Candidatus Finniella inopinata: one gene and its partner. The protein of the gene in region 1 binds, or shares a complex with, the protein of each later gene. Links are inferred from orthologs where the notes say so. Each region holds a gene or a part of one and is shown in the gene's direction. Other genes may lie near its edges. The genes, in order: prfA and prmC.

Region 1 (15,952 bases):
ATTAATCGTTTAAATTTTACCTATTAGATCTTTTAGCCCTATGAAGACCATTAAAATTTTTGTCGTTCTTGCTGCCCTTATTGCGATTGGTGTGGGGTATAGGGTCTTCTTCGGATCGTCTTCAGAACACCTTACATCAGCGACGCCTGAGTTGCCGATTGTTGCCATTACACAGATTATTGAGCATCAGTCACTTGATCAAGAACGGGAAGGTCTTATCGAGGCCCTTGCTGATGCGGGGTATAAAGATGGGCAAAACATTAAAATCATGTATCAAAATGCCCAAGGAAACTTAGGCATATCCGCACAAATTGTAACACAGCTTTTATGTCAAAAACCAAAAGTGATGGTGGCAATTTCAACCCCCTCTGCGCAGGCAGCGCTGGCTCCTTGTTTGGGCCAAAAAGTTCCTTTGGTGTTTACTGCCGTGACAGACCCTGTGGGTGCGAAATTGGTTAAGGATTTAACAAATAAGACTGATGCGGTGACGGGGGTAAGTGATGCTTTGCCTGTTGCCTCACAAATTGAACTGATGAAACAATTGGTGCCTGGCATAAAAACGATTGGTGTGGTTTATAACCCCGGTGAAAGCAATTCCATGAAAATGGTTCAAGTCCTCAAAGAGGCTTTGGCGTTAGAAAACATTACCCTTATGGAAGCCACGGCCAGTAAGACAGCTGATGTCAGTGCCGCCGTGACGAGCCTTGTTGATAAGGTCCAGGCCCTTTATATTCCCAACGACAACACGGCCGTTTCTGGCATGAAAAGTATTGCATTGATTGCGGAACGTCACAAAATCCCCTTATTTGCGGGCGATGTGGGTTCTGTGGCGGCGGGGGCTTTGGCGACAAAAGGCTATGATCGTCGTGAACTTGGTAAAAAAGTCGCCGAGTATGTTGTGAAGATTTTACAAGGGGGCGATGCAGCCACCTTGCCTGTTTTAACAAATCATCCCCTGCACGTATTCGTAAACAAGCAAACGGCTGTTCGTATTGGGATAAGTTTCCCTGAAACATGGCTTAAAGAGGCTATTGTTGTCGGGGAAGAGGTTAGGGGATAAGCATATGAATTTGTTTCAGTTTGTAGGGACCGTCGAACTGGGTCTTATTTACAGCTTGGTAGCGGTGGGGGTTTTCTTATCGTTTAAAACGTTGAATTTTCCAGATATGACCGTGGATGGAAGCTTCCCTTTGGGGGCCGCGGTTTGTGCGTCGTTGATTACCCATGGCGTTCATCCAGGTCTGGCTACCCTTAGCGCCATTTTGGCTGGGTCGTTAGCTGGATGGGTGACGGCCTGGTTGTCAACGCATTTGCGAATTTTGAACTTGTTGGCCAGTATTTTAACGATGACGGCATTATATTCCCTTAACTTAAGAATTATGGGCAAGCCCAATATCGCGTTGTTGGGCGAAAAAACAATCTTCACTGAGTGGTTTGGGAACGCAAGTTTTTTGGGTTCTGTTTATCTTATGCCGCTGATGGTTATTGCCGTTATTTTGATGATGGGGGTTTATTGTTTCTTAAACACTCGCCTGGGTTTGGCGATGCGGGCAACCGGTAATAATCCACGCATGAGCCGGGCTCAAGGTATTAATGATAATAAAATGATTTGGCTAGGTCTTAGTTTGTCGAACGCTTTGGTGGCCCTGGCAGGGGCTTTGTTCGCCCAAGTTCATGGATTTGCTGATGTATCACTTGGTGTAGGGACAATCATTATTGGTTTGGCTGCGGTGATTATTGGTCAGGCGGTTTTGCCAACGCGGACAATTTTCCAGGCTCTTGGCGCGTGTGTTTTGGGGGCAATTTTGTATCGCTTGGTCATTGCCACTGCTTTAAATGTGGGCGACATTGGGTTGCAGGCTTCCGACTTAAACCTGGTAACGGCGGTATTGGTGGCTTTGGCTATGCTGTTGCCATCGTTGACGCAACGCATTAAAGCCCTTTCTTGATCCTCAGTTGGTGTAAAAATGATCACATTAAATAATATTCATGTAACTTTTGCCCCAGGTGCCATCACGGAAAAGAAGGCGTTACAAGGGGTCAATTTAAGAATTCAAGAAGGCGAATTCGTCACTGTTATTGGCAGTAATGGTGCCGGAAAATCAACGTTCTTAAATGCAATTGCGGGTGAGGTTTTACCATCCCAAGGGTCGATTTGTGTTGACGATAAGGATGTTAGTAAATTGCCCACTCATGCCCGTGCTGACTTGGTTGCCCGGGTTTTTCAAGATCCGTTGGCGGGGACGTGTGCTGATTTGACCATTGCTGAAAACATGGCCTTGGCTTTGCAGCGGGGGAAACGACGGGGTTTGTCGTGGGCCTTAAAGCACAATACCCGTGATCTTTTTTACCAGACACTTAAAAAGCTTGATTTAGGTTTAGAGGATCGTTTGGACACATTGATGTCTTTGCTGTCAGGGGGGCAGCGTCAGGCCGTCAGCTTACTGATGGCAACATTAAGCCCTTTGAAGATTTTATTGTTGGACGAGCACACCTCGGCCTTAGACCCAAAGACAGGGGCTTACGTGATGGAGCTGAGTCAGAAAATCATCACCGAAAAACAATTAACGGCCTTGATGGTCACCCATAGCCTTCATCAGGCTTTGCACTATGGCACGCGTACTATTATGTTGCACGAAGGCAAAATTATTTACGATGTGTCTGGGCCTGAACGGGCCAGTTTGACGGCACAGGATCTGTTAAAGCAGTTTGGACGTTCCATCGACGATGATCGATTGCTGCTGCAAGGGGGCTAATACTATACTGATGCTATTGCTTTTTTCTTGACGGCAAGTCCAATTAACTTAAAAAAGTTGATTAAAATTTAACCCATCAATTTATTTTGAAACTTAAAAATTTTTTATATTGAAATGTATATATAAAAACGCATATTGTGCGATTAAAGTGTAAGTTATCTTTAAGTTTTTTTAGGCCAAGCATTCTGCTGCTCAAAATCACCACTTAGAGGCTTGCAGCGCAGGTTCAATAATAAAATCACACTCAACTATTCTGAAAGTTTTGTATGCGTTATTTTCTAATATATTTTTTATTAATATTAGTTCCTAATTTAAACGCTGTTGAATATATCTTTGAAAAAGATCAAAGGCGTATTTTGGCATTCGGGTCTTCTGGCCAGAAAGTAACCCCAGTTATTGAAGGATTGACAAAGGACATCAGCGACAAGTTAGCAGACCCTGAGGCAATTGATTACAGTAGGGCTGCAAACACTAAAGAAAAAGAAATCATTTTTAAAGCCATCATAGGCAGTGTGGTTATTGACGATCCTCGAGACTTGCCGAAACTTTCAACAATTGACCATTCAAATAAGCATTTTCTTGCTCACTACCGTGCTCTAAAAGCTGTAGAAAGCATTGCATGGGCCTTGTGGTACAGAGCTTCTTGGAAATATGACTCTGATTGCCAATTGTTAGAGACTACATTAAAAAAAATAAACGATCAGGAGGGGATCAATTATAATTTTCTTCTAACCCCTCATTTCATGGGGTGGTTTTATGAAACGGTGTCGTCCTATCGACCCAGAGTGCTGCCTGTTGAGAAAGCTAAAACTTTATCTCAAAATAATCTACTTCACCAAAGAAATTCGAGCATTCGTCAAAATTCAACTAACCAAGCTAATGGTTTCCATTATGAAAAATTCTCTGATGACCTGTTTATGGTAGCCGAAAAGCTATCCACAAAAAATTTTAAGACTTGGGATGAATTTGAGAAGAAGCAAAAGCCTAAAAGAGAAGAGCAAAAGAAAGAAATAGATGAAGATTTTTTTAGAGACTTGGGGATGGGATTCCAGGCTTTTCGGAATACCCTTAAAATGTTCGATACGTTATTAGAAACAGATAAAACTTCATTAGAGGTATGGATTATGTACGCCTATATTCCGCGCCTTGGTGCATGGCGATTGCACTGACATCTCCTCAGCCTAGTTTTTAAAATTACGGTTTCTGCTATTTCCCAAACTTTTGTAGATTGATTTGATTTTGTAGGTTTTGAGAGATCTACTTCCTGTTTTTTTTATTTTTAGACACTATCCTCCCCTTTAAAAGACTTACCGTTTATATCAGTCAATCCGCTCAAACGCGCTTTAAATTGTGGTCAGCGGTTAGAATTTTCAATAAGTATTTGTTGTCCCAGCCTGCTACCTTCCGTCGACAGCTCACCCCTCGTTTATTCGTTTTTTCTTGCTTGAGTAGATTCAAAGCAATACGTCTCATGACAGCCAAATTCTTGGCCGCGTGGCCAACATGCACCTGGTTATGGTCTTCCCTAAAACCTACATCCAAAGACCAGTGCAGGTTAATTTCTATGTTCCAGTGTTTTCTGACAGCAACCATAAACTGATCAATATTTTCATAGGCTAAACTTGTTAGAAAGTAGCGGGTACTACGCTCAACCTGATTATTAGTTGTGCGTGTTGTTTCAAGCATGCCAACACCCTTTAACCCAGGCCAACGAAGTTGAAATACTGCCGGATCGCGTGCTGATACTAATGTATAGCGACGTGTTTCTATGCGACCATGATCATGGATCTTCTCTACTTTCCGTCGATTAAGCATCTTCTTGTACTGACGTGATTCTCCTATATGGAAAATTGCCTTGACCATTTCATGAAGCTTCGGTTGATTATCTTTTAGAGCTAATACGTAGTCTGCACCTTGAATTAAGATCTCTTCAGCAATTGACTGCTGACAACCCATGGCGTCAATGGTGACTGTACTACCAGTAACATCAATCATCTTGAGTAATTTTGGAATGGCTGTAATTTCATTGGATTTTTCATCCGTTTTAACTTGCCCTAAAAGAAGACTTTGATTGCTTGCCCAGGCACTTACAATGTGTAGGGCTTTTTTCTCTTTTCTTCTGTTGCCAGAACCCCGTAGCGTTTTTCCATCAATAGCAATAATCTCAGAATTAACATCGATAGAGAGTGACTTGATCCATGCATAAAAGCAGGATTCAAATTGCTCTGGGTCAAGTATGGAAAACACACGGCCAAAAGTATCATGAGATGGCACACCATTAGGCAGCTCGAGAAATGTTGATAACCAATCGTATTTGGCTTTGCCAAATTCACTAATATCAACCCAGTTATCAGCGCCACAAATTGTGGCCAATATTGTTATTACCAAGATATCGTGCAATTTGTGAAGCTTGTTGTGGTTATCAATACGAGGATCGGCAAGAGGTTCAAAATGTTTGAGGAAAGTATCTGATAACTGCATCCCTGTTTCCTTTTTCTTTATTGAGAAAAAAGAATAATAACAACGGATAGAACAGCAGAAAAGCCGAATAAAAAATTAGGAAATAATTTTTAGAATACTAAACTAATTTTCAGTGCAATCGCCATGCGCCTTGGTGAAACACCTACTCCCTTTGATTTAGGAAAGATAGATAACCTTGAAATGAGCATGACGGTTTTAACAAGTCCCGGTTGTAACATGAGTGTTCATATGGGTATTGAGCGAAATATTTTTCACATAGCCAACAAAAACACATTACCGACTCATGAAAAACTTGCCCTCAAATTGCATCGTTTTGCAGCTAAAACAACGCAAAATGTAAATCCAATCGTTCAGTACTTTACCACTAAACCAACTTTTATGATGAAGCGTATTTTGAAAAAACAGTTACCAAATGATTCTTATGTTTTAGGCGAGGAGGATTTTAAGAGGCTTCTAAAAGAGGAACCACAAAAATTTAAAAATTTATCGCACAATGAATTAATAAACCAACCTCTTCCAAGGATTACGGTTGATATAGGCAGGTTATAACCTTAAGAATGATTTTGCTTGGTAACAGGCGCCAATTCGTCACATATGGCCGGTCTGCCGCGTCCATATATGCCGTATTCAGTTGTCGCGGGTATCAGCAATGCTGCCCGGCACAGTACCCCGATGACCAGGCCCACTGAAAATTATAGCCGCCAAGCCATCCGGTAACGTCGACTACTTCGCCTATGAAAAATAATTGGGGGACCTTTGTGCTCATCAATGTTTTTGATGACAATTCATCTGTATCGATTCCGCCGACGGTAACTTCAGCCTTTTGATACCCTTCGCTGCCATCAATGGTCACTTTAAACTGGTGAAAAGAGTCTGCGATTTCGAATAAACGGTTGTTTTTAAGTTCGGTGATGCGGACCCCATAATCTGGGGTTGCCATTGTCTCGACAAGACGATTGGGGAAGTGATTTTTCAAGAAATTGCCAACAGTTTGTTTGCTGTTTCGATTGAGTTTAAATTCATCTTTCAAATCAATGTCTGGCAGCAAGTTCAAGGTTATTTCCTCTTTAGAAAATTTCTGCATATAGGACGAGATTTGCAAAATGGCGGGTCCACTTAAACCCCGATGAGTAAATAAAATATTTTCGCGAAAGTGTACGTCGTGATATGAGGCGATTGCATCAACAGAAATGCCACTTAAACTTGTGAACATATGAAGGGTCGAGGGTGGAACTTTTAGGGGCACCAGGGCAGGTTGTGTCGCCAAAACTTTAAGGCCAAATTGTCGGGCAATTTTATAGCCAAAATCTGTGGCACCTATTGGGGGAATTGATAGGCCGCCGGTGGCAATAATAACTGATTCGGCTGAAAGAATGCCATCAGAGGTGCTGATCTTAAAGTGGTCACCTTTGGCAATATTTGTGACGGCGCAGTTAAGACGAACGTCAACTTGACCCTTTTGGCATTCACTGAGCAACATGTTAATAATCTGCTTGGACGATCCATCACAAAACAATTGGCCCAAGGTCTTTTCGTGATAGGCAATATTATATGATTCAACAAGCTTTATAAAATCGTGCTGCGTATAGCTTGCCAAGGCCGATTTCGCGAAATGCGGATTGCGACTGATATAGTTTTTAGGACTTGCAAAAAGGTTGGTGAAGTTGCTTCGACCCCCACCAGAAATGCGGATTTTTTCGCCAATTTTGTTTGTGTGCTCAATCAATATAACGCGTCGCCCACGTTTTGCGGCGGTGGCGGCTGCCATAAGACCAGCGGCGCCTGCGCCAATAACGATGACGTCGCATATATTCATTTCAAATCATTTCCCTGGTGTTTCTGTTTGATCTTTTTCCCATAAACAGCGGCTTAAAAGCCTTAAATAGAATGACTATTCGGGACTTTCTCGTCTTGTTTCTGGAAAAAACCTCTGTCATAAAAATCCCGCAAAATGATTTGAATGGGGTATATCAATTGCAGTAAAAAAAGAAAGCTACGGTTGACTTTGTGTGGGCAGATAGCACAACAGTTGGATTGCATCGTCATGGATCAGGGGCTTTAAAAAAAGTTGGTAAAATCGCTTCTACCCCTAAAATCATTTCAAAGGAGTATATCAAGAGGGAACTTAGGAACATATGTCGTCGAGACCTCGATTGTGCTTCTATCCAATTTCAACTCTCCTACGAAATTAGTAATCCTTTTTTCTGTAATACCACCATTACGTGCCCATATCTTAAGTTTTTTGAGCCTTTTGAACAGTTGAGATTGTTCCAAAGCCTCTTCCTTATCTTCACTTAATTTTACTTGTGTATCAATTAAAACCAATTCCTTCAATTCCTGTAGGTTTGCTTTGCCCAACGCGATCAGAACATCATCATCACAACTAAACAGATACAAGCAAGTGACGCTGTCCAATAGGCTTTTCGAACCCCCATACCCCAGATGCTCAATCATAACATAAGAATAATACGGCTCTTCCAATATAAGAGTTTTGGCTTTCACACCGAGGTCACTTATTCGCCCTACCTCAGATAAGGCAATGCTAGCGCCAAGTGATAACACTTCTAAATCAAGGTTCTTCGTTAGAATATTCTGAAAATCATTGGCGGGGTTAGAATTCGTCATAAAATCTGAAAAACTGAGGCCGCTTAAGCTTATATCGCCCTTCATGATGGATTTATACAAAGGAGAATGTTTAAAATTAGTTCTCCTCTCGTAACCGCTTTTAGGCACTTTTAAACTTAAATTAACACTTGTGCCTAGTGGGCCCTTTTGGGCTACCGAATCGTCAGTCAGAAACGGATGCTGTTTTGAATCAAAGTATTGAATCCAACTTTCGTCAGGTGCTGTTTTTTGGGCAGTCTTAGGCCCGAAGGAAATTATGCCGCCATTTTTGTTCCATTCCCATGGGTTAACAGGTCCCTTTTTTTCATATGCGCTCCAAAGACTTGCTTGCGACGGGGTCAAAGCACCGATAAGTATTCCCTTGCCTGTTGCAAGGAGGTCTGCTGTGCGTGATTCTATTAACCATCCCTGAGTTACCAAGACAGTTACATGATCCCTGTGCGCCTGTTGATTGGGGTTGGGAAATTGTTCTATCTTTTGCTGAAGTCCTTTCGTAAAGGTGTTCACATCCTGTTCAACTTTATACGCAGAACGACCTAAGTTCTGCACCACATTCTGAATAGTTTCCATATCATTTCCGTAGCGGTCTTGGGTCGTTTTTTCGTCCAAAATACCCCAGCACCCGCCCAGTAACATCAAGGAAGCCTCTTGTGCCCCTTTTCTGATTTCTTGCATCTGATCTTTTTGAGTTGGTGACAAATCCATAGCCAGCTCAACTTCCTGTTGAATGCGATTCAGGGCGTATAAAACATTGACTCCGCTGGCTTGAATTCCCATCTTGCTTAGCAAATCGGACCAAACGGTATAGTCAGGTTTTTTGAATAAAGACTGGCTTTTTGTGCCTCGTTCAGCGTGATCAATGCTTAAGAAAAATGGAAGGATACCGTCTTTAATGGACGGTTGCTGAGCAAGGTTTGGCATAGCTTTGCTGAAAGCATTCACATCGATCGTTAACAAGCGCGTATCGGCTAAAGGGTTCTGGGATGCCATACTAAGCTCAAACAACCCCAATAAAAAAAAGAAAAAAGAAAATAAAATCTTACTCATTTTTGTGCTCCCTAAAAATGATTGTCACCTGATATATAGTACATAAAAATTGAAATGCAATGATTATGTTATCAGTAAGTTCAGGCAGGTATGAATAGGTTTGTACAAGATCAAGAAACCCTGAAGTGCGATCGCTACTGGTTGAATCCCAAAACATTATCCCCTAATATGCCAAGCATTACTTGTAAAACTTCGGTGATTTATGTCCACACAACCAGTTCGCGGAACACGCGATCTTTTAGGCGATGATTACGCCAAATGCAGTTATCTTAACCGTGTGGCATTCGATATTTTGGCAGCTTATGGCTATCAGGGAATCGAGACGCCGATTTTTGAACATACGTCGTTGTTCCAACGGGGTTTGGGCGAAACCTCTGACGTGGTGGGTAAAGAAATGTACACCTTTGCTGATCGTGGGGGCGATTCGCTGACCCTAAGGCCCGAGGGTACGGCCCCTGTTACGCGGGCTATTATCAGTGCAGGGTTGACCCAGACGTTGCCCCAAAAGTTGTTTTACAGCGGTCCTATGTTTCGGTACGAACGTCCCCAAAAGGGCCGGTACCGACAGTTTTACCAATTGGGCGTGGAATATATCGGTTCGGCCCATCCTTTGGCGGATGTGGAATGCATCGCTTTGGCTGACCATCTGTTAAAGGCCTGGGGCATTAGCGATTATCAGTTGCACCTGAATACTCTGGGTGATTTAGAAAGCCGCCAAAACTATCGCCAAGCCTTGGTTGATTATTTTGGCCGTTATAAAAATGACTTATCACCTGACAGTCAAATCCGGCTTGAGAAAAATCCGTTGCGGATTTTAGATTCCAAAGATGCTAACGATCAGGTGTTGTGCCAAGATGCCCCCTTGTTTGACGAATATCTAACCGAAGATTCTCGCCATTTTTTTGATCAGGTTCAAAATGGCCTTGTGACGTTAGGTATTGATTTCACCCGTAACCAGAAGCTTGTCAGGGGCCTTGACTATTATTGCCATACAGCTTTTGAATTCAAGACCAACTCGCTTGGGGCGCAAGATGCCATTCTGGCAGGCGGCCGCTATGATGGGTTGATGCAGCAATTGGGTGGGCCTGTCGTTCCAGCAGTCGGGTGGGCTTGTGGCCTGGATCGTCTGGCTTTGATGCTGACGGACTTTAAGACGCCTGACCATCTGAAAATTGCCTTGATTGCGGCTGAGGAAGGTTTAGAGCCGATCAGTTTAAAGTTTGCGCAACAACTTCGCCATGTCTGTGTTCCTTGTGAGGTATTCTTAAAAGGGGATTTATCGAAACGCCTGAAGGCCGCTGATAAAGCCGGCTGTCAGGTGGCCGTTTTGTTGCGACCGGAAGAATATCAATCAAACCAGGTAAAGATTCGTTATTTACAGCAAGATTTTTCCCCAGCTGGCGATAAAGAAACTATAGTGTCGATATCTGACCTTGTCCCCCACCTTTTGTCATTGAAAAAAGCTTAATTTAATATGTCATTTGATCAAAAACTAGACCGCCTAATCCAAAGGCACCAAGAACTGCGCGATGCGCTGGCTGTTCACACGCTCAGTGACCCCGCTGATTTTGCCAGATTGTCGAAAGAATATTCTGATTTGACGGAAGTGGCGGAGGCAGTTGGTGACCTTCGAAAGCAGCAACACGATTTAAAAGAGGCTGAGCTTTTAGCCAACGACAGCAGCCTGGACGCTGACATGCGCGAGCTGGCTTATTCCGAGTTTCACACCTTAAAAGAAATGCTTCCAGACCTGGAAAATCAAATCCGCCTGTTGCTGTTGCCAAAAGACGCCGATGATGATCGAAACGCCATTTTGGAAATTCGCGCGGGCACAGGCGGGGAGGAGGCTGGCCTGTTTGCCGCAGATCTTTTGCGCATGTACCAACGATATGCAGTGGTCAAAGGATGGAAGTTTGAGTTGTTGAACTCAGCCGACAGCGGCTTGGGCGCTATTCGAGAGGCCAGCGCGTCCATTTCTGGTAAGGGGGTTTTTGCGCGGTTGAAATTTGAATCGGGTGTTCATCGTGTGCAACGGGTTCCTCAGACAGAAGCAAGCGGACGTATCCACACGTCTGCCGCGACTGTGGCGGTTTTGCCAGAGGCTGAGGATGTTGACATTCAGATTGATGAAAAAGACTTGCAGATCGATGTCTATCGGGCGTCGGGGGCTGGTGGGCAGCATGTGAACACCACCGACAGTGCGGTGCGGATTACCCATATTCCAACGGGTGTCGTGGTCACGCAGCAGGATGAGCGATCACAGCATAAGAACAAGGCTAAGGCGATGAAGATTTTACGGGCCCGGTTGTATGAGGCTGAGCGGATGCGCCTTGATTCCGAACGTGCTGCCAGCCGGAAAACGCAGGTGGGGTCTGGCAATCGGTCAGAGCGTATTCGGACATATAACTTTCCGCAAGGTCGCGTCAGTGACCACCGGATCAACTTGACGCTTTATAAGATAGAGCAGATTTTGGCAGGGGAAGCGTTGGACGATATCATTGATCCCTTGATTTCCCATGACCAGGCTGAGAAGTTGGCCGAGGCGGTGGAGTAGGTCATGACCAGTGCTCTATCTAAAAAAATTCTGGTTACAGGGGCTGCGGGCTTTATCGGGTTCCACGTGGCAAAGCGCCTTTTGGAAGAGGGCCATACAGTTGTGGGTGTGGACAATCTGAACTCTTACTACAGTGTTCAGTTAAAAAAGGACCGTTTGAAACAGCTGGAATCCTTCGAATTTTTTCAGTTTTATTGCCTGGATGTGGCGGATCACCAAGCCATGGAAAAAATGTGGCAGCAAGAGAAACCCATCACCCATGTTGTGCACCTGGCAGCCCAGGCTGGCGTGCGGTATTCTTTGATTGATCCTTACCCTTATGTTCACAGCAATGTGACCGGATTCATGGTCATGTTAGAACAATGCCGTTATCAGGAAAATTTTGAGCATTTGGTGTATGCCAGTACATCCTCGGTCTATGGGTTGAACCCTTCGTTGCCTTTTAAGGAATCGGATCCGGTTGAGCACCCCATTTCTTTGTATGCAGCCACCAAACGGGCTAATGAGCTTATGGCTCAATCCTATTATCATCTATATCGATACCCCATCACGGGCCTGCGGCTTTTCACAGTTTATGGCCCCTGGGGGCGCCCCGATATGTCGTTGTTTAAGTTCACCAAAGCGATCTTGGCGGGTGAGACCATTGACGTTTATAACCATGGCCAGATGAGCCGGGATTACACTTACATTAGTGATATTGTGGATGGTATTTTGGCGGCCCTGTGGCGGCCAGCTTCTGTAGAACCCAGGGAACATCCCTTGTACAATTTGGGGAATGACCAAAAGCAGTCGTTGATGACGTTCATTGAGGCGTTAGAAGAAGCTTTGGGCAGAAAAGCCAACAAAAACTTCTTGCCCCTGCAGCCGGGTGATATTGTTGAAACGTCCAGCGATATCCAAAAAGCTAAGGTAGAGTTGGGGTATTGCCCCAAGGTGGATATTCACCAGGGGATCGCAGAATTTGTGGAATGGTACAAAACACACACAATTTATCTTAAATAATAAAACTTGAATTTTCCTTAATCAGGCATTACCTGTATTGCAGCTTCATTATTTGGGATTTGCACATATGTTTTTATTTCGTGGCTTCATTTTTTTGCTGGTGGGTGGGTTGTTGGCTTGCGCCAATGCCTCGTCGTCATCGTCTTCATCCTCATCGCCAGCGGCCTCGTCAGCGCCTGCTAATAGGTATCAAGCTATTCGGGATCATTTCCAGGGTGGGAATGATTATTCACAGGGAGAGGACTTTTGCTTAGCGTTGGATGTTATTCTTGATGTCGCTTGTGATGATAATCAAAAGACTCCAGAAGCGGAATATATTGCAGCTTGTTTGGATCCCACCTTTCCTTCAGTTTTATCCAATGTAATTAACGGCTACGATAGCAGAGCTGGAGAGTTTCTTGTTCGTTGGTTTGGGCAACAGGCTACTAACATACTGGTTAATCACAAACAAAGACTTAAAGCTGGTAATCGGTGGGAGCTAACCCACCATCACTTTGATGGCGTGTCCGATAAAGAATTTGATCAGTTCAAGTTGATAAGTTGTTATACTGAATTTTCTAGCCCTTCTCATCCTGTGCCTAATCCCAGCTTTATAATGATCCAAACCTTGTTTGAGTCGGGTTTTAAAGATCAGCTTGCCCGTTGGCGTAATAATCTTGGTCAAAACTTGGTCACTCAAGTTGTGGAAGTTCGTTCTGATCCTGCCGGGGAACCCTTATTGCAAAGTATTCTGAAACTTTTCCCAGAAGACGCGATTCTGGAGTCTGTTATAAATTCTACACATTGGAATAGGCATGAAAATGTGGGCATGCTTTTGGCTGCTAAACCTTCCATGTCTACCTACGTGAATGATGAAGGCCTGTCTGCCATCATGTTTGTAAGCAATTTACAAAGAGTGTCCGCTGATCATAAAGATAAGGTATGGGGAAATTTTATAACAAAAACTGAAAGAAGTCATACCTTGACACCGGACTTGGCGACTCCATTAAGAGCACTTAGAGCACTAAGTCATTTAAAGAAACCCCGAGAAGTTTCCCCCGCAATTTTGGCCAATATCGTTGCAACTGGAGGCGAGTGGGGAATTGATTTTGGACGGGCCCCTAAAAAGCAAGAATGGTCTGTAATTCGCGATACCCTCCATCGAGTGGGCGAAGAAGTTACCCTTGTTCGACAGAATGTTGGTTTCTCGGGGATCTTGACACATTTGCAAGAAATTTTGTTCAATGTTAGGCCTTCTTGGTCGGTAGATTCTAAAGATGAGGCGGCATATTTAAGTCATAGACAAAACGCCTTTATTGGGGCGGTTATTGCCGCGAAGCAAATGCTTCATATGAAACTTGACGATAATTGGTGGAAGGACATTGGATCACATGTAGGTCTTACGGGAACGCAGGCCAAGGTGCGCTATGAATGGCTTGAAAGCCAGTGGCAATAAAAGCAGAACTTCAATTTGAAACGTGATAAATTGTAGGAGCCCAGTTCTAAAATGAATTGCTGATTAATCATGGATGCGCAAACGGCGGACCTTCACATAAAAGGCGCCGGCACCCCCGTCCTGGGGCTTTGATTCGGCAAATCCCACCACCAAATGGGTGTTTTGACGGAACCATTCCTGCACAAAGGTTTTTAACGTAGCCCGTCCATCAGCGCTGTGAAGACCTTTGCCGCTGATTACCAAAACCCATCGCCGATTCATTTGCTGGCTGGCGTTCATAAATCGGCCTAAAGAAGCCTGGGCACGTTCCAGAGTATGCCCGTGCAGGTCCAATCGGCCATCTATGCTAATGGCTTTTAGATCACGGGCCTCTAAGGTGACTAACGGCTGGCTTGTGCCACGGGGTTTTCCAGGGATGACGATATCCCTTTTGGGAGCGGGGGATGAGAGGTGATGGGCTGGTCGCGGCGTTGCAAAATCTGTTTTTGTTTTTGTGAGACGTTTGATGCCCTCACTAAACAGTTTCCATAAGGCTATATCTTCAGGGGTTGGACCTTTCATCACAATTCCTAAATAGGTAACAAACGGTAACAATCACCTTTAACATTCATGACGCCAGCGGACTGTTCAGCGTTTTCCCCAAAACCCCAAAAGTAATCCCCCCGCGCGGGTCCCTTAATGGCGCCGCCCGTATCTTGGGCAATCATTAGGTGTTGGAGATTTACATCTTTCTGAAGAGGGTGAGGGATATCAACCCATACCAAAGTTCCCAAAGCCATATGTTTCTGATCCACGGCAAGACTTCGCCCTGGTGTTAGCGGCACACCTTGTGTTCCGATGGGACCGCCCTCAGCCAAGACCTTAAAAAACACATAAGATTTGTTCGTTGACATGACGTCTTCTGCCTGGACGGGGTTGTCCTTCAGCCATTGGCTAATCGTTTGCATTGTTACATTCTCAAGGTCTAACGATTTTTGCGTGATCAATGTTTTCCCTATGGGATGATAGGGATGACGGTTCGTCCCTGCATAACCTAACCTTAAAACAGTGCCGTCATCTAATTGAATGCGACCTGATCCTTGAATCTGTAAAAAGAAGGCGGCAATGGGATCATCAACCCAAACCAACTCAAGCCCCTGTCCCGCCAGCGCACCTTTCACAATGGCAGAACGGGGCAGGGTACAATCATTCGTCAAGGCGTATAGGGGCGTTTGATAAACGCCCCATTGTTGCAATGATCCGCGCAATAAAGGTTCATAATAACCTGTAAAATGCATGGGGGCTTCAAGACGATAAGCCCTTAAGTATTGCTGTATCAGATAACGCCAGTTTGCCCCATTATGCTGGACCACTGCCTGATAAAAAGGATGCCACTCTTTTAAAACAGGGTCGTCAAGAACGACCGGGGCTGAATATAACAAAGCCCGCCCAAGCGATAAAAAGGTATCCTGCCTCCACCCAGGCAGATCGTCAAATGGTATCAACACTGGTTCTAATCAATAACCAAGTTGGGGTTTTGGCTTTTATGGGCTTTTCAAACGTCCATAAATCCGTAACCGGGACGCGTATTCGAGCAGGGTTGTCAATGTTTTCACCAACCTGATTAAACGTCGCAATCATCTGGTCACTTTTAAAGCGCACAGTGATCTGGGCCTTTTTATCAACGACATCGATCGATACCAACTCTGCTTGAATCGAATCAACTTCAGTTTCTTGGCGCAGGCCTTTTTGTTGACGGTCTTGGATGGCTGTATAGAACTGGTCGTAAACTGTTTCTTCCAAAAGTTGCTTCAATAGATTTTCATTTCCCTCACTGTATGCCTTGATAATAAGACCAAAGGCATTTTCCGACCCGCGAATGAACGATCCAACATCGAAATCAGGCATCACCTTTTTCAACTGGCTGACCTGAACATCGACCTTGGAATCCGATTCCTCTGTCGAACTGGCTTTTCCAAATTGTTTGGGTATGACAATCACATTGTCTTTTTCACCCTCCTCGAAACGCGCTTGGCCCAAGGGGTTTAAGGGCTTTTCATTGCCAGTGCGCGT
Region 2 (16,038 bases), 150 kb from region 1 along the record:
CCTCGATAGGTTGGTTCATAATTCTTATAGGCTTGAAATTAAAGGGGAATCTATGAGAAAAGTGAGGAGTAAAGAAAAGGATCAGGAAAACACCAAACAAAAAAACATCGAGGGTCCTTTGCATGACACAACGGAAATCACAAACAATGAAGGGGTGAAAAAATGAGATAAAATCGGAGAGTTCGCTTCTCTTTGATTCGTATTCGAATTAAACCAGAATCCGCGTTCGGATAAAACCGGATTCACCGTTCGAATTAAACCGGAACGGCCATTCGGATAAAACCAGAATTGCCGTTCGAATTCGCCGGAATACGCAGATGATGGCAGATACGCAAACCAGAATGGCACCTTTATCTGATGACAAAGCACAGCAGGTAGAAAATGACCTGACTACCGCTCTTCTTCAGTACTATAGTGCACATTATTGCAAACCAGGGTTTAAGGAATTTTTAGCAACAGTTCCCAGTAAATCACTTTCCAGTGACCACGAGTATTTTAATGGTAAAGGGTCTTACGTTGACCTTCCGCCGGTTATGGCAAAAATAGAGCAAGTTGCAGAACGTTTTTACATGCTTTTCCAGCATCACACAACAAAGACAAGGCCCAGCGATACGGGGTTAATAGGGGTCATTAAGGGCGCTTCTTTGTTATCATACAATTACCTTTTGCAATTTGAAACTATGGCTTTCTATGGTCTTGATACACGAACAGAAAGAACGGTGAATCAAATCAGTTCACCTGAATCGCTGAACTTTATGTTTAATAAACTAAATGCCGTCAATCAAACAAATCTTTTCTTTGTGACTGAGATACCAGTGGTTTATCAAAATCTTAATCCGTTTACTAAAATGTTACAGTTTTTTAATAAACATACATGTTTGAAATCTTTGTATCAAAAGATTGAGAAAGACCCTATTGAACAAAGTAACACAGATTTAAGTACGGATGGCGTTGATGAATGGTCATACACAACGCATGTCGCTGAGCGGAATCACATTATACAAAAGTTTGTGGCAAATTTTGTAAAATCCAAGGGGAAAAAGGTTATTTTCTTGGGTGGCGATGTGCACAGTGCCGGTGCAGGAGAGGTGATTGATAGCTCAACCGGAGAAACGCAAATTTTCCAACTGACGTCTTCCGCGCTTACAAGTTCCCCTGTTCCTGGTTTTATTGTGGGATTAAAAAGGGTAATTTCTTGGTTTCAGAAGCAAGAACAGTTTGGGGCAGGTTTGGTTGATAAGATAACTGGTTATAAAAAGGTTTCTGATGGAAAGGAAAGTCGTGAAATTGCCCTTAATAATTGGCTGGAGCTTGAATCGGTTGCAGGGCAAATTTATCCAAGCTTGTGGTGTCTTCCTTCAGAAAACGCGAGCCTAGAAAGGTGGCTTCCAAAGGGCTGGGTCAGCCTTTTGGATGATATGCCGTTAGTGGTTAGAAGTTAAAATTGGCTTTTTAAAAGTTTTTGGCTAAGGCAAATAATTATTAGGAGGCGAATTATTCTTCGCCTCCTTCGCTATTATCATCTTCGGCAGAATCCTCGTCTTCAGCTGGTGCTTCTTCTGCGTCATCAGAAGAGTTACCGTTATCTGCTATCCCCAAAGCCCCATCCGCTTGCTCTTTTAAATGATCAGCCTTTTCTTTCAGATTCAAAGCCTTTTGGCCGAGTGAGGAATTAGAAACCTTTTCAAGGGCTTTTGCTTTAGCAGCTTCCTCATATTCAGCGGCTTTCTCAGCGGCTTTTTCCTTGAGAGCTTGCCCTATTTCAGAATCTGCAGCTTGCTGAGCGGCTTCTTTTGCTTTTTCCTTTGCACTATCCAGGAATCCGCTAAACCTAGAAGCTTTTGATTTAGAGCTCCCACTTTTATTTTTCGTTTTCTTATCATTATCAGCTTTCTTCTTGGTATCAGCTTTCTTTTTGGCATCAGCTTCTGCTTTTTGGGCTTTCTTTTCATCATTTAATGCATCTTTTTCTGCCTTTTCCGCGTTCTTCTCTTCTTTTTGAGCATCCTTTTCTTCTTTTTGATCGGCTTTTTCTTCTTTCTGCGCATCTTTTAAGGCTTTTTGAGCATCCTTTATTGCCTTTTGAGCTGCCTTTTCTTTATCTTTAGCTTTTTTCTCTTTAGCTTTTGCGGCTTTCTCTTTATTTTTAGCTTTCTTTTCCTTATCTTTGGCAGATTTTTCCTTGTTTTTAGCTGCCGTTTCTTTCTTCTTAGCCGAAGCTTCATCACTGGCATGGGCATAATCGGTCGAAACAGATGAAAGAATAAATAAGCTGAACGTAACGGTTAAAAATTTTTTTAGCATGTTATTCTGCGCAGTTTTTAATCTCATATTTCTAATGTGGCATGAAAGCATTAAATTAAGCTTAATAATATATAAAATTTAAACTAATTATTTTTAACCTCACCATGCTTATCAAGTAAAAACTCTCTAATCAATCTCGTGGCTGATTTTCTGTTTAATCTGGCTAATCGCTTTGGCTGGGTTTAAGCCTTTAGGACAGGTTTTCGCACAATTCATGATGGTGTGGCACCGGTACAATTTCATCTCGTCGTTTAGTTGTTCAAGGCGTTCTTGGCGGCCTTCGTCCCGACTGTCTTCTATCCATCGAAAGCTTTGTAAAAGAACGGCCGGGCCCAAAAACTGATCACCATTCCACCAGTAACTGGGGCAGGCAGTCGAACAACAAAAACAGAGGACACAATCCCATAGGCCGTCTAGTTTGGCTCGATCCGTTGGACTTTGTTTATGTTCTTGGTTTATGGGGGCGGGTGACGATATTTTTAACCAGGGCTCAATGGATGCATACTGAGCATAGGCGTGTTTTAAATCGGGGACCAAGTCTTTGATCACCGGCATGTGAGGCAGTGGAGTAATTTTAATTGTTCCCTCTACCTCGGAAATTGGCTTGATGCAGGCCAACGTATTTGTCCCGTCAATGTTCATGGCACAACTTCCGCAAACGCCCTCTCGGCATGATCGGCGAAAGGTTAGACTTGGGTCTAGATTGTTTTTGATGGAAATCAACGCGTCCAGAACCATCGGTCCGCATTGATTAATATTCAGGGTGAATTGATCGTATCTTGGAAGGTTAGGTGCTTCAGATTGAAAAAGGTCAGAAGTGGGCGTCCAACGGTAAATTTGAAACGTACGGTTGGATACTTCTTTTTCGGTAATCACGTCACCAGGGCTTTTGATAGCGCGCCCTGGTTTAATGCGTGAGTTCTTCGGAAGTCTTAATCTTACCACATTATTTTGCCACGTTAATTAGGCGGCTGAGGCAGCAGCATTGGCGGCAGCGCGAGCATTTGCCTGTGCTTGTTGTGCCTGCTGCATAGCAATCGCAGCATTTATGTTAGACTCTGGATTGTGCAGTTCTCCTGCTTGACCGCTTGCAATTGCAAGTTCTAAGCCCAATGCAGCTTGGCTTTTAGAAATTTGGCTTGTGCAACCGTCTTCATAAGGTTTCATCATGCATCTTACGCTAATTTCGGATGCGTTTTGCTCCGAAGAGACGTTTTGTACAGAAGATGCGGTCGCAGCCTGAAAGAAAATCAAGGTTGATACGGCGATGTATACAGGAATAAAAGGAATGAAAGGTATGCGCATGCTGGCTCCAGAAAAAATGTTTCTTAACATCCTTCATAGTAGTGCATAAACGTTAATTTTTGGTTAACTTTTTAAAAATTTAGTATGTTTTAGTTAAAATTAAGTCTTTTGACGATACCCCAACGTTTCAGCAATATGATGCTTCCGAATGGATTGGCTCTCTTCCAGGTCGGCGATGGTTCGGCTTACCCGCAAAATACGATGATAGCTCCGAGCTGATAATCTCAATTTTTCAACGGCTTTTCCTAACAGCGCTTTACCTTCCTCGTCCAATTCAGCAATCTGCTTTAGGTGATCACCATCAATGGTTGCATTTAACCAGCTGTAAAGATTTTGATGACGGTGTTGTTGACGTTTTCTGGCCTTTCTTACCCGGTTTGCCACAACGTGGCTGGGTTCGGATTCATGCTGACTTAATAATTCATCAGCATTCAAGGCCTGCACATGAAACAATAAATCGAATCGATCCAATAAAGGGCCCGAGATTTTATTTTGATAGTCATTGGCGCAAACGGGGGCGCGATGACATTGACGTTCTAAATCGCCAAAATACCCACACCGACAGGGGTTCATGGCAGCAACCAGTTGGATTCGGGCAGGATAGGTCGCATGGTTGTTGGCTCTTGCGACAACAATTTTCCCCGTTTCTAAAGGTTGACGCAAAGATTCCAGAGTTGGGCGCGAAAATTCGGGCAATTCGTCTAAAAACAACACCCCTTGGTGGGCCAGGGATATTTCCCCCGGCTTGACACGATTCCCACCCCCGACCAGCGAGACCAAAGATGCCGAATGATGTGGGTCGCGAAAGGGGCGTTGATGAATCAAGCCGCTTTCGGGCAACAAACCAGCCAGACTATGAATCATGGTGACTTCCAAAGCTTCGGCTGGTTCCAGCGGAGGAAGCAGACTTGGCAAACAACGTGCCAACATGGATTTTCCAGCACCAGGGGGCCCCATCATCAAGATATTGTGACCACCAGCGGCTGCAATTTCCAAGGCTCGTTTCGCCAAGGATTGCCCCTTAATATCTTTTAAATCAACGGTTTGACCATTAGACAACGATGCTGGGGCTAGTTCAGCAACGGGGGGGCGAAGCACTTGTGTGCCCTTGAAATGATTCATAAGGGCTAATAAATTAGGGGCGGCTAAGATTTTTAAATCACCAGCCCAGGCGGCTTCGCGACTGCTGACCTCTGGGCAGATTAACCCCCGATGATGCATCAAAGCGTTCATGGCAGCTGGCAAAACACCCACCACGGCTGCCAATCGACCATCCAATCCCAGTTCGCCAAGGGCCGTGTACTGGCTCAGTTCAACACCATCCATGGCGGCCATCAAGCCCAAGGCGATGGGTAGATCGTAATGGGACCCTTCTTTTTGGATATCTGCAGGGGCTAAATTGACGGTAATTCTTTTTGGGGGAAGGCTTAGGCCCAAATCATGGCGATTGCACTGAAAATTAGTTTAGTATTCTAAAAATTATTTCCTAATTTTTTATTCGGCTTTTCTGCTGTTCTATCCGTTGTTATTATTCTTTTTTCTCAATAAAGAAAAAGGAAACAGGGATGCAGTTATCAGATACTTTCCTCAAACATTTTGAACCTCTTGCCGATCCTCGTATTGATAACCACAACAAGCTTCACAAATTGCACGATATCTTGGTAATAACAATATTGGCCACAATTTGTGGCGCTGATAACTGGGTTGATATTAGTGAATTTGGCAAAGCCAAATACGATTGGTTATCAACATTTCTCGAGCTGCCTAATGGTGTGCCATCTCATGATACTTTTGGCCGTGTGTTTTCCATACTTGACCCAGAGCAATTTGAATCCTGCTTTTATGCATGGATCAAGTCACTCTCTATCGATGTTAATTCTGAGATTATTGCTATTGATGGAAAAACGCTACGGGGTTCTGGCAACAGAAGAAAAGAGAAAAAAGCCCTACACATTGTAAGTGCCTGGGCAAGCAATCAAAGTCTTCTTTTAGGGCAAGTTAAAACGGATGAAAAATCCAATGAAATTACAGCCATTCCAAAATTACTCAAGATGATTGATGTTACTGGTAGTACAGTCACCATTGACGCCATGGGTTGTCAGCAGTCAATTGCTGAAGAGATCTTAATTCAAGGTGCAGACTACGTATTAGCTCTAAAAGATAATCAACCGAAGCTTCATGAAATGGTCAAGGCAATTTTCCATATAGGAGAATCACGTCAGTACAAGAAGATGCTTAATCGACGGAAAGTAGAGAAGATCCATGATCATGGTCGCATAGAAACACGTCGCTATACATTAGTATCAGCACGCGATCCGGCAGTATTTCAACTTCGTTGGCCTGGGTTAAAGGGTGTTGGCATGCTTGAAACAACACGCACAACTAATAATCAGGTTGAGCGTAGTACCCGCTACTTTCTAACAAGTTTAGCCTATGAAAATATTGATCAGTTTATGGTTGCTGTCAGAAAACACTGGAACATAGAAATTAACCTGCACTGGTCTTTGGATGTAGGTTTTAGGGAAGACCATAACCAGGTGCATGTTGGCCACGCGGCCAAGAATTTGGCTGTCATGAGACGTATTGCTTTGAATCTACTCAAGCAAGAAAAAACGAATAAACGAGGGGTGAGCTGTCGACGGAAGGTAGCAGGCTGGGACAACAAATACTTATTGAAAATTCTAACCGCTGACCACAATTTAAAGCGCGTTTGAGCGGATTGACTGATATAAACGGTAAGTCTTTTAAAGGGGAGGATAGTGTCTAAAAATAAAAAAAACAGGAAGTAGATCTCTCAAAACCTACAAAATCAAATCAATCTACAAAAGTTTGGGAAATAGCAGAAACCGTAATTTTAAAAACTAGGCTGAGGAGATGTCAGTGCAATCGCCATGGGTTGATAGGCAAAGCTAACCTTGTCAAAAATAACTTTACCTCCCTTAAAGGCAAGTGGCCGAGCATTGGGTATATCCTTAATGTCCTGCGGTTCATCCAACAAATGGAACATTTCTTCTAAGTTGACCAGGGCCAGCTTAATTTCACGGTAGGCAAAACCTAAGTTAAACAAAGGAATGGCCAACTGAATCAGGAAAAGGTTGACGGCAATTAAATCACCTGTGGTCATTGTGTTTTGAGTAATGCCCAGGCTCGCCAATACCATCACAGCAATCAGCCCTAAAGACATAATCACAGCTTGCCCAATGTTTAGGTACGATAAACTGATTTTGCCTTGCAAAGCAGCGATTTCATACTGCCGCAAAGCCGCATCAAATCGATTTTTCTCGTGCACCTCATTGGAAAAGTATTTTACTGTTTCGTAATTTAACAAACTATCTATGGCCTTGGTCTGGGCCAAATTATCACTGGCGTTCATGGAACGCACATAATGAATGCGCCACTCGGTCAGCTTTAGGGTGTAAAATATGTAGGCAGCCATGGTGACCAAAATTACCATCGAAAAGCTGATACCATAAAACCACCACAAAGCCCCACAGACCAAAATGATTTCAACGATAGTGGGTAAAATGCTAAATGTCAGAAATGTCAATAAAGTTTCAATCGACTTGGTTCCTCGTTCAATAATGCGGGTGATTCCCCCTGTTTGGCGGTCAAGGTGGAACCGTAAACTTAAATGGTGCAAATGTTCAAAGACCTTAACCCCGATTTGGCGTAAAGCACGCTGGGCAACTTGCGCAAAGACGGCGTCTCGAACCTCTGAAAATAAGGACGACGCCAGACGAGCCGCCCCATAAAAGATAATTAAGGAATAGGGTATAATCTTAGGGTTATGCATCAGGTGATCTACAGCATATTTCCAAGTTAAGGGCGTGGCCAACAAAGCGATTTTTGATAAAATTAATGCGGCCGAGGCAATAACAACACGCACCCTAACGCCCGGCATGCATTGCGGCCATAAAGATGGCCATAATTTTCGAAAGGTGCTTAATTTTGGTGTTGACATAGTAACCCGTGATTCCCACTTAATGTTCAGTAGTAATAAGATTGCTGATTTAAGCAAAATTTGCTATACCTCTTTCAAATGATTTGCAAGTTTTTTCTCGTCCCTTTAACGTTCCAGATGTCATTCCCGCGCAAGCGGGAATCTAGATAATAATACAACTGGACCCCCGCCTTCGCGGGGGTGACAAATGGGATGCAAGGGAGACGGAAGCTTCTGAAAAATTGTTTAAGAGAGGTATCTAGACAAATTGGGCATTTTATAAAGGTTATGCGCATGTCAATTGGTTCTAAACCAGCTTTGTTGGGCGATAGAAAGCCGCCTCGCCGTCGTCATCTTTATGAAGGCCGCACCAAGACTTTGTTTGACGGGCCTGATCCGGGTACCTTCGTTTTGTATTTTAAAGATAACTGCAAAAAACAAGACGGCGTTTCCGTGATTGGGAAGGGTGTTATTAACAATCGTCTATCGGAAATGTTTATGGTGCGTCTGAATGAGATTGGTGTGCAGACGCATTTAATACGTCGCCTTAACATGCGCGAGCAATTGGTGCGGGCTACACAGAATTTGCCCTGTCATGTGATTGTCCATAACTTAGCCATTGATAATTTTGCGAAACGTCTGGGTCTTGAAGAGGGGATGCTGCTGCCTGAAGCTATTCCAGAGTTTCACGTTAAAAGTAAGGATTATGCGGAATCTGTTATTTCAGAACGTCATATCACGGCATTGGGCTGGGCGGATGAAGATGAATTGGACTGCATCAAAGAAATGACGCAGAGGATTAATGACTTTTTGTGTGGTCAGTTTATTGCTCTTGGCTTACGCCTTATACGGTATCAGTTGGAGTTTGGTAGGGTTTATCTTTCTGATTACATGGGCGACACGCAAATTGTTCTGATTGACGAGATTAGTGCCGACAGTTGTTGCGTTTTGGACATTGAATCGGGGGAGCGCCTTGACATTGATTCCTTAAGCGGTGAAGATCTTGGTCATTGTGATCAGCGGTCACGGTACCAAAAATTGGCAGAGAAATTTGGGCTTTTAAAGGCGGGTGGGCCGGCTGATTTGTTGATTCGAGAGGAAATTCTTTAATGCCTCTGCCAAGTAATGTTTTGGAAAAGTTGCTTCGCGACTGTTTCCAAGATGGTGTCATTGAAATACAAGATTTAGCTGGTGATAATGACCATTACCAAGTAACAGTTTTAAGCGATGATTTTATTGGAAAAACAAGGGTGCAGCAGCACCAAATGGTCTATCAGGCGCTAAACGGTAAAATGGGCGGGGACCTACACGCCATGGCACTTAAAACGGGCGTTTTGCCCCCAGAAACTTCAAAAGGAAATACGTTATGACAATCACTGTGCAAGAACGAATTCAAGATGACCTTACTCAAAATGCCGTTGTTTTGTACGTGAAGGGAACAGCAGAGACTCCCCAGTGCGGTTTTTCCGCCATTGTTATCCAAATTTTAAAGTCGATGGGCATTCCATTCAAGGCGGTTAACGTTTTGGCTGATCCTGAGATTCGCCAGGGGATTAAGGATTATAGCAATTGGCCAACGATTCCGCAGTTGTATCTTCAGGGCGAATTCATTGGTGGGTGTGACATTGTTCGCGAAATGCACCAGGCAGGTGAATTACAAGATTTGTTAAAAGAAAAAGGCATTGTTGCGGCTTGAGGGCGTTTTCAAAGGATTTGCAGACCCTTATCAGCCAACTCCAGGCGGCCGGGATAGACAACCCAAGGCGTGAACTGACGCTTTTAATCGCCTTCCTTCAAAATCGATCTTATACAGATGTTTTTTTTGAGCCTGCCATCAGCGGCGAAGATTTTGACCGGTTGGTCCCTTTAGTCCAGCGCCGTTGCAATAACGAACCCTTGTCAAAAATTATAGGGCAGCGGGAATTTTGGAGTCTACCGTTTAAGGTGACGGCCGATACCCTGGATCCCAGGCCCGACAGCGAGACTTTGATTCAGGCTGTCTTGGAACATTTTCCTGATCACGATATACCATTAACCATAATTGATTTTGGCACAGGGACGGGGTGTCTGTTTCTAAGCTTATTATCGGAATATCCCAACAGTTTAGGGGTGGGGGTCGATATCAGCGATGCTGCCCTGGCCGTGGCCCAACAGAATGCTGGGCGGCTGGGTTTGGATCAACGGGCCTCTTTTATCAAGGGCAACTGGGCAGAGGGGATGCAGGGGACATTCGACGTATTGATCAGCAACCCCCCCTATATTGGGTTGAACGATCTGCTGGAGGATTCGGTGAAACAGTATGATCCCCATCAGGCTTTATATGCCGGGGAGGATGGTCTGGCAGCTTATCGGGCCCTGTTGCCTCAGCTTCCTGCTTTAATGCACCCCTATAGTCTAGCCTTTTTGGAGATTGGCCTGGGGCAGGGGGATACGGTTCGGTGGGTGGCAAAACAGGCAGGGTTGGTTTTTCTGGCCACCTACCCTGACCTGTCAGGCATTGAAAGGGTGGTGGTGTTTGGGAAAAGCGGCCCCGGGCATTAACCACCTCTGTATTTCTAGCTTCCACCGTGATCGTGCCGCTCGTTCTGTATCCATGACCTTACCATTACCAGGTATCGTTTGTCGTTGCGGCGCCGGTTGGAATAGTTAAATCATTTCCTGGGTACCAAGTTATTGCGGCGCCATTTTTTTGGATATACTTATAAGGCACCGAAGCATATGGTGTGTTGAATTTCACAGACATACTTAATGCAGAAGAACCAGACATGGGGATAGCATTCGCCGTATTCCAATTGCCCAACTCCGTAGCACCTCCAACCAAATAGACATTTGACTTTGTGGTACGTAACGAAAAGACAGTTGTGAAGCTATCATAAGTAAAGTATTTGACATTTCTAGAATAAGCTGTGGCGCTGAAGCTACTTGAACTCTTTGTGTAAGAAGCCCCAGCTTCATCCTTATATACTCCGTTGGGGATGTTAACATTGGAGTCCTTTTTGAGGTCGTTCGAAGTAATGGAGCGATTATTTGGCCCTACATTAATCACGGCAAACCCAAACTGACGAGCAATTAACAATGTGTTGTCATCAAGTTTCACCATGTATTCGTATTGGGCATTTTTGTCATCCATTGCTTTTCTGAAGGCAAGAGCATTTTTTATGATATCAGCAAAGTCACCGGTGGCGACTTGTATCTTTTGTTTGGTGTAAGGCGACACAGCGGATACAGGTTGGGAGCCAACCTCATCTTCAAAGCGCATAATAAGGGGTGATCCATCGCGTTTAGCCAACAGGTAGGCGTTAGCTAGTTGTGAATTGATAATAAATGCGGGGTTTGTTCGTTCCTCTGCGCAAATTATACAGATACTAGGATTCCCTGGCAGTGTTTGTTTAGGATCGGTGCCACCATTAGCGTTATGTACCATACCCAGAGAGTCATAAGTGTGCATTCCACTGTTGTAAAACCCATTCCTGCTACCTCCTATGTTGGGAAACATGTCGTGGTTAACGGAAAATGTTGCTCCCGATTGAGCATTGCCAAGGGCTGCTGGCATGATAAGTTTCCCAATGCTGCCATTGTTTGAATTGGCAATACATGATTTTGCCAGACTGTTTTGTAAGATGAAATCCTCCATTGGTGTCACTTGAGCATAGGGGGTGACTGTAGAAAGACTATAATCATAAGCTTCTCCATATCCACGATCAAAGGTGATGCCTTTATTCTTTGCTTTTTGAAAAATAGACTGCCAATTACTTGGGCTGGTTGCCTTTGAATTATCTATACGGATTCCGGCAACCCCAATGTCACGAAGAATTCTTAAGTAGCCAACAATCATGTCTTGTACATACGAATTGCCTAAATTCAACTGGGGACCGAATCCCTCCCAACTGGACTGTGACTTGAAAAAGCCATCAGGAAAGGTCTTGAAGTCTTGTGCAACATTCAAACCAGCAATTTTCATGGGGTGCAAAACAGCCTTATTAGTTGCATCCTGCATATCAAAAGTAACGTGGGCGAAGACCACGTCAACAATAACACCAACTGATGGGGTTACGTTTTTTGCTGCTTGAATAAAGGTCGTCAAGTCCGTAATGCCGCCATATAACCTGCTTTGTGGCATGTACCCGACAGTAATATTTTTCTTTGAGTTTTGAGCCGTTGAAGTGCTGTCCGGAATAGAAACTCCATAACTGGTAAGATCGGACAAGGTATTTGCTATTGAGGTGCTTGCTGGTCCTGAAGCTTTTAAGGCAGGTACTACCCCATTGACGAGGATGCAATTGGCAGAATCAAACACAGCAGGACTTTCCCAGGGAGCATTGTACTTCCAAAAGCCGCATTGGTACCCCCCGTAAGATGGTTCGTTGAATGGTCGTGGGTAGTAAGGTGCATATGGCGCCACTGGGAGCGCTGTAGGTTTTGATTGAGTTGTGGGTTGTTGAGTAAGATTCTGATCGTTCAGAATCATGATATAAGGCTGATAAGCCGAATTCCATGTGTTCAAAAGAGCTGGTGCATATTGCATAGGGGAAATTTGGATATGTGAATACCCCCTTTGGCTGGCACGTATCAATATACGATTGATTGAGAGGGCTCATGTTAGCAGTTTTATAAATTGGAAAGTAACTAAAATCAAACGTTGGATATCTTTCAATGGGAACTAACGACAGATCGAACGCATGCAAAATGGCCCGAGGCCGGGGGGGATTCGCTGCTCCACCGCTGCCATCAAGAGGGCCATTTCCTTTAAACAAGAACATCGGTCCGCTGACTGATTGTGCCCCTGTTGCATACGCAGAGGTACCAAGAGCCGATACTAAAAGTAAGCCCTGTATAATTTTATTAATACGCATGTTTTTCTACCAATATTAATTTAATAAATATCAATATATTATGAATGTAAGTTGTTAACATGTGGTTAATAATGTTTAAAAATGGATCTTGTTACAAAATATAAATTTAATCTGAAACAAAAAAATTCTATTAAATTAATCTAAAAACAATGATATCATGCTAAAAGTTGTAGTAATTTTTTTGGAAATTGTATATGTGCTCGAACCTGTCTAAATATTTTGCAGAATTTATAGGAACATTGCTTTTGATCGTTATGGGGGTGGGGGCGGCTGTGTTGGCTGGTTCGTCCATCGGTTTTTTGGGTGTCTCTCTGGCGTTGGGGCTTACGTTGATGCTGTTGGCGTATACCCTTGGGCCTGTCTCAGGCTGTCACATTAATCCGGCGGTAACACTGGGGCTTTGTTTTTCGGGGAAATTTTAGGCGCGTCAGGTGGTGCCGTACATTGTGATGCAAGTGGCAGGCGCCCTTGTGGGGGCGTCTATCCGTTTATATGATCGCCTCTGGCAAGGCTGGCGGGGACAACGGCTGCCCCTACCCAGCCTGTTTTGCTAACTTAGCTTCCGTAGTTGCGCCACTCATACTGAAGATCTGATCCTGCATTAACATTTAAGGTCCGATTATTACCTGGTTCCCATTCATTTATTGTACGTTGTTGATTATCATCCACAGTTCCCTTCGCAAATTTATAGGAAACAGAATATTCTGATGGAAAGCTGATGGGGATGGTTTGCCATTTTGGATACATATTGCCTGTGGAGCTTAAATTCATCATGATATTCAAAAAGTCAGGACGGGCTGACCAATTGCCCAACAATGGATGATTACCCAAAACAAATAATTGTTGCCCAAAACTAGATGTATTAGCGTTCTTTGCCTCGAACACCACTGACCTTGAACTCATAGATGTTGGCGGGTTTTGCAAGACGAAGTATTTAACATTTCTTGAAGAGGCTGTTGCGTTGGTTGCGCCAGTTTTAAATCCGGATGAAGTTTTTGTATACTTTGCAGGCGGCGTGTTTGTGTCTGCTAGGTCTATGTAATAGGAACCTGTGGTATTAGCGGATGTGTAGCTAGTGTCGGGTATATACGCTGAGGGGACCTTTTGAAGGTCACTCAAAGCGATGGTGCGGTTATTTAAACCCACATTAATGACCGCAAAACCAAACTGCCGGGCAATTAGTAATGTTTTTCTATCAAGAGCTACCATGTACTCGTGTGGAGCGTTTTTGGCATCCATGGCTGTTCTGAAGGCAAGAGCGTTTTTTATGATATCAGCAAAGTCACCAGTTGCTGTTGCTGAAGTGCCAGACAAATTACCTGCTTCATCTTCAAACCGTATGATGAGGGGCGATCCATCACGTTTTGCTAGCAGGTAAGCGTTACCTAACTGTGAATTGATAATCAATGCGGGATTGGTTCTCTGGGCGGCACAAATTGTGCAGCTGCTAACATTGGTTGGGTTCGGTACGTGTATCATATTTTTATCGGAAGTGTAAGAATGATTGCTATCTTGTCCCTGCTGGTTAAATCCCCCGTAAAACCAAAACCTGCTTCCCCCTATGTTTGGGAACATGTCATGTATTACGGTAAAGTTAACGGCTGATTGAGTGTTGCCAAGAGCATTCGGCATGACAAGGCTACTGATACTACCATTATTCAAATTATTAATGCAGGATGTTCCTAGGCTGTTTTGTTGTAAGGTAAAGTCTTCCAATGGCATGATTTGAGCGTAGGGACTAATACTTGGAAGCCAAGAATCGAATTTTTCTCCGTATCCAAGATTAAAAGTGACTCCTTTGTTGTATGCTTTTTGCAAAATTATTTGCCAATTGCCTGGACTGGTTGCAGACAGATAATCTATACGAATTCCTGCAATACCAATGTCATAAAGGAACTGTAGGTAACCAACGATCATATCCTGCACATACGAATTGCTTAAGTTAAATTGGGGACCATAGTTCCAGGATGATGATGATGATGGAGTAAAAAAACCATTACCCTTTGCATCAGTTGGAAAGACCCTGGTCGTATCAAGTTGTGGCGTGTAACCATTTATATAAGCTGGCCTCAAAGTAAATAACGAAGTCGAAGGTTTGCTTTTATCTTTTAGTTCTTTCATAAAGTCATCAACTTGGTTAAACACAACGTCTGCGACAAAGCCAATATTCTTGGCTTTTGCGTAATTAATGAGAGGTAATAAGTCTGTGAGCCCACCATATAGTGCACTTTGCAGCATATACCCAACAGTAATATACTTGCCACTATTAGCCGTATCTGGAATAGTAGCCCCATATTTCTTTAGATCAATTAAGTTAGAGGTTGAACCACTCGCGCTCGTTAAAGCATCCTTAACGGTGTTTAAATAAGCTTGCCGAGAGTTATAGGAAGGGGATGTTGATGTTGCTTGTGGGTCATCAAGAATCATAACAAGAGGTCTATAGGCTTCGCTCCAGACGTTATAAACGGTGGGATTATACTGCGTAGCGGATATTTGGATGTGTGAATACCCTCTGTTTGAGGCACGGTCTATGAAACTATTGCTAATTGGGTCCATCTTAGAAGCCGTGAACGCTGAGGGGGTTGAATCGTCGGGTTTAAAGGTTTCAGGTCTTGTAATAGTCGTAAGCGACAAATCAAACGCATGCAAAATGGCGCGGGGTCGTGGCGGATTCGCTGCCCCTCCGCTGCCATCAAGGGGGCCGTTTCCTTTAAACAGGAAGGTAGGTCCACTCACCGATTGTGCCCCTGTTGCATACGCAGACGCACCAAGAGCCGATACTAAAAGTAAGTTCTGTATAATTTTATTAATAAACATCTTTTATTCCAAATATTAATTTTATGATTGTAAATTCATTGTATGTTTATATTGTTAATATATATTTAATGATATTTATAAATGGATCTTATTGCATAATATATGTTTAGCTTAAAAACAAAAAATCGTTTTAAATTAATCTAAAAACAATGATATCATGTTAAAAGTTGTAGTAATTTTTTTGGAAATTGTATATGTGCTCGAACCTGCCTAAATATTTTGCAGAATTTATAGGGACATTGCTCTTGGTTGTCATGGGGGTGGGGGCGGCTGTGCTGGCTGGTTCGTCCATCGGCTTTTTGGGCGTCTCACTGGCTTTTGGGCTAACGTTGATGCTGTTGGCGTACACCATTGGGCCCGTCTCGGGATGTCATATCAACCCGGCGGTAACTTTAGCACTTTGCTTTGCTGGGAAATTTCAGGCGCGTCACGTGATTCCGTATATTATCATGCAAGTAGCAGGGGCTCTTGTGGGAGCCGCCATCGTTTACGTGATCGCCTCTGGCAAGGCTGGCTTTGATGTTCATGCGGGGTTTGCCTCTAACGGATTTGGCGCTCATTCACCTATGGGATATACGTGTATGGCGGCAGCCATCATAGAAGTTGTTACGACAGCGGTCTTGGTGTTCGCGGTTTTATGTACAACCAGGAATAATTTTCCGGCGGGCTTCGGCGGACTTTTGGTTGGCATAACATTGGTTGCCATTCACCTGGTCAGCATTCCTGTCACAAACACGTCCGCGAACTTTGCAAGGTCTTTTGCGACGGCTGTTTTTGCAGGTCGAATCTTTTTAGATCAATTGTGGCTTTTTGGGGCGG

The links.
Region 2: the proteins of prfA (region 1) and prmC are in contact, whole or in part, in a crystal structure (PDB 2B3T), measured with the Escherichia coli proteins. The link is inferred for Candidatus Finniella inopinata from one-to-one orthologs.

Annotation. Positions count from the first base shown.
Region 1 is NZ_SCFB01000004.1:214,820-230,771, reverse strand. What follows is about bases 9,511-12,423. They hold prfA (peptide chain release factor 1), read left to right. Parts: upstream 9,511-10,383; coding sequence 10,384-11,463; downstream 11,464-12,423. Other genes in these bases: EQU50_RS02860 (SDR family NAD(P)-dependent oxidoreductase), read left to right, coding at 11,467-12,423; hisS (histidine--tRNA ligase), read left to right, coding at 9,511-10,377. Also shown: EQU50_RS02910 (ABC transporter substrate-binding protein), read left to right, coding at 41-1,060; EQU50_RS02905 (ABC transporter permease), read left to right, coding at 1,065-1,949; EQU50_RS02900 (ABC transporter ATP-binding protein), read left to right, coding at 1,968-2,756; EQU50_RS02895 (hypothetical protein), read left to right, coding at 3,023-3,925; EQU50_RS02890 (ISAs1 family transposase), read right to left, coding at 4,089-5,237; EQU50_RS02885 (hypothetical protein), read left to right, coding at 5,361-5,786; EQU50_RS02880 (BaiN/RdsA family NAD(P)/FAD-dependent oxidoreductase), read right to left, coding at 5,881-7,053; EQU50_RS02875 (hypothetical protein), read right to left, coding at 7,338-8,909; more of hisS, read left to right, coding at 9,112-9,510; more of EQU50_RS02860, read left to right, coding at 12,424-12,465; EQU50_RS02855 (hypothetical protein), read left to right, coding at 12,533-13,900; EQU50_RS02850 (Smr/MutS family protein), read right to left, coding at 13,964-14,461; mltA (murein transglycosylase A), read right to left, coding at 14,470-15,387; EQU50_RS02840 (Tim44/TimA family putative adaptor protein), read right to left, coding at 15,371-15,952. UniProt on the Escherichia coli protein: Peptide chain release factor 1 directs the termination of translation in response to the peptide chain termination codons UAG and UAA.
Region 2 is NZ_SCFB01000004.1:63,677-79,714, reverse strand. What follows is about bases 8,167-11,165. They hold prmC (peptide chain release factor N(5)-glutamine methyltransferase), read left to right. Parts: upstream 8,167-9,241; coding sequence 9,242-10,090; downstream 10,091-11,165. Other genes in these bases: EQU50_RS02200 (carbohydrate-binding module family 20 domain-containing protein), read right to left, coding at 10,155-11,165; grxD (Grx4 family monothiol glutaredoxin), read left to right, coding at 8,916-9,245; EQU50_RS02215 (BolA/IbaG family iron-sulfur metabolism protein), read left to right, coding at 8,659-8,919; EQU50_RS02220 (phosphoribosylaminoimidazolesuccinocarboxamide synthase), read left to right, coding at 8,167-8,659. Outside these bases: IS21-like element helper ATPase IstB, read left to right, coding at 1-166; EQU50_RS02255 (alkaline phosphatase D family protein), read left to right, coding at 318-1,442; EQU50_RS02250 (hypothetical protein), read right to left, coding at 1,495-2,304; EQU50_RS02245 (succinate dehydrogenase iron-sulfur subunit), read right to left, coding at 2,431-3,249; EQU50_RS02240 (hypothetical protein), read right to left, coding at 3,268-3,474; EQU50_RS02235 (YifB family Mg chelatase-like AAA ATPase), read right to left, coding at 3,709-5,046; EQU50_RS02230 (ISAs1 family transposase), read left to right, coding at 5,175-6,323; EQU50_RS02225 (ABC transporter transmembrane domain-containing protein), read right to left, coding at 6,464-7,570; more of EQU50_RS02220, read left to right, coding at 7,844-8,166; more of EQU50_RS02200, read right to left, coding at 11,166-12,074; EQU50_RS02195 (aquaporin), read left to right, coding at 12,597-12,824; EQU50_RS08565 (hypothetical protein), read left to right, coding at 12,834-12,956; EQU50_RS02190 (carbohydrate-binding module family 20 domain-containing protein), read right to left, coding at 12,958-15,219; EQU50_RS02185 (aquaporin), read left to right, coding at 15,426-16,038. UniProt on the Escherichia coli protein: Methylates the class 1 translation termination release factors RF1/PrfA and RF2/PrfB on the glutamine residue of the universally conserved GGQ motif, i.e. on 'Gln-235' in RF1 and on 'Gln-252' in RF2.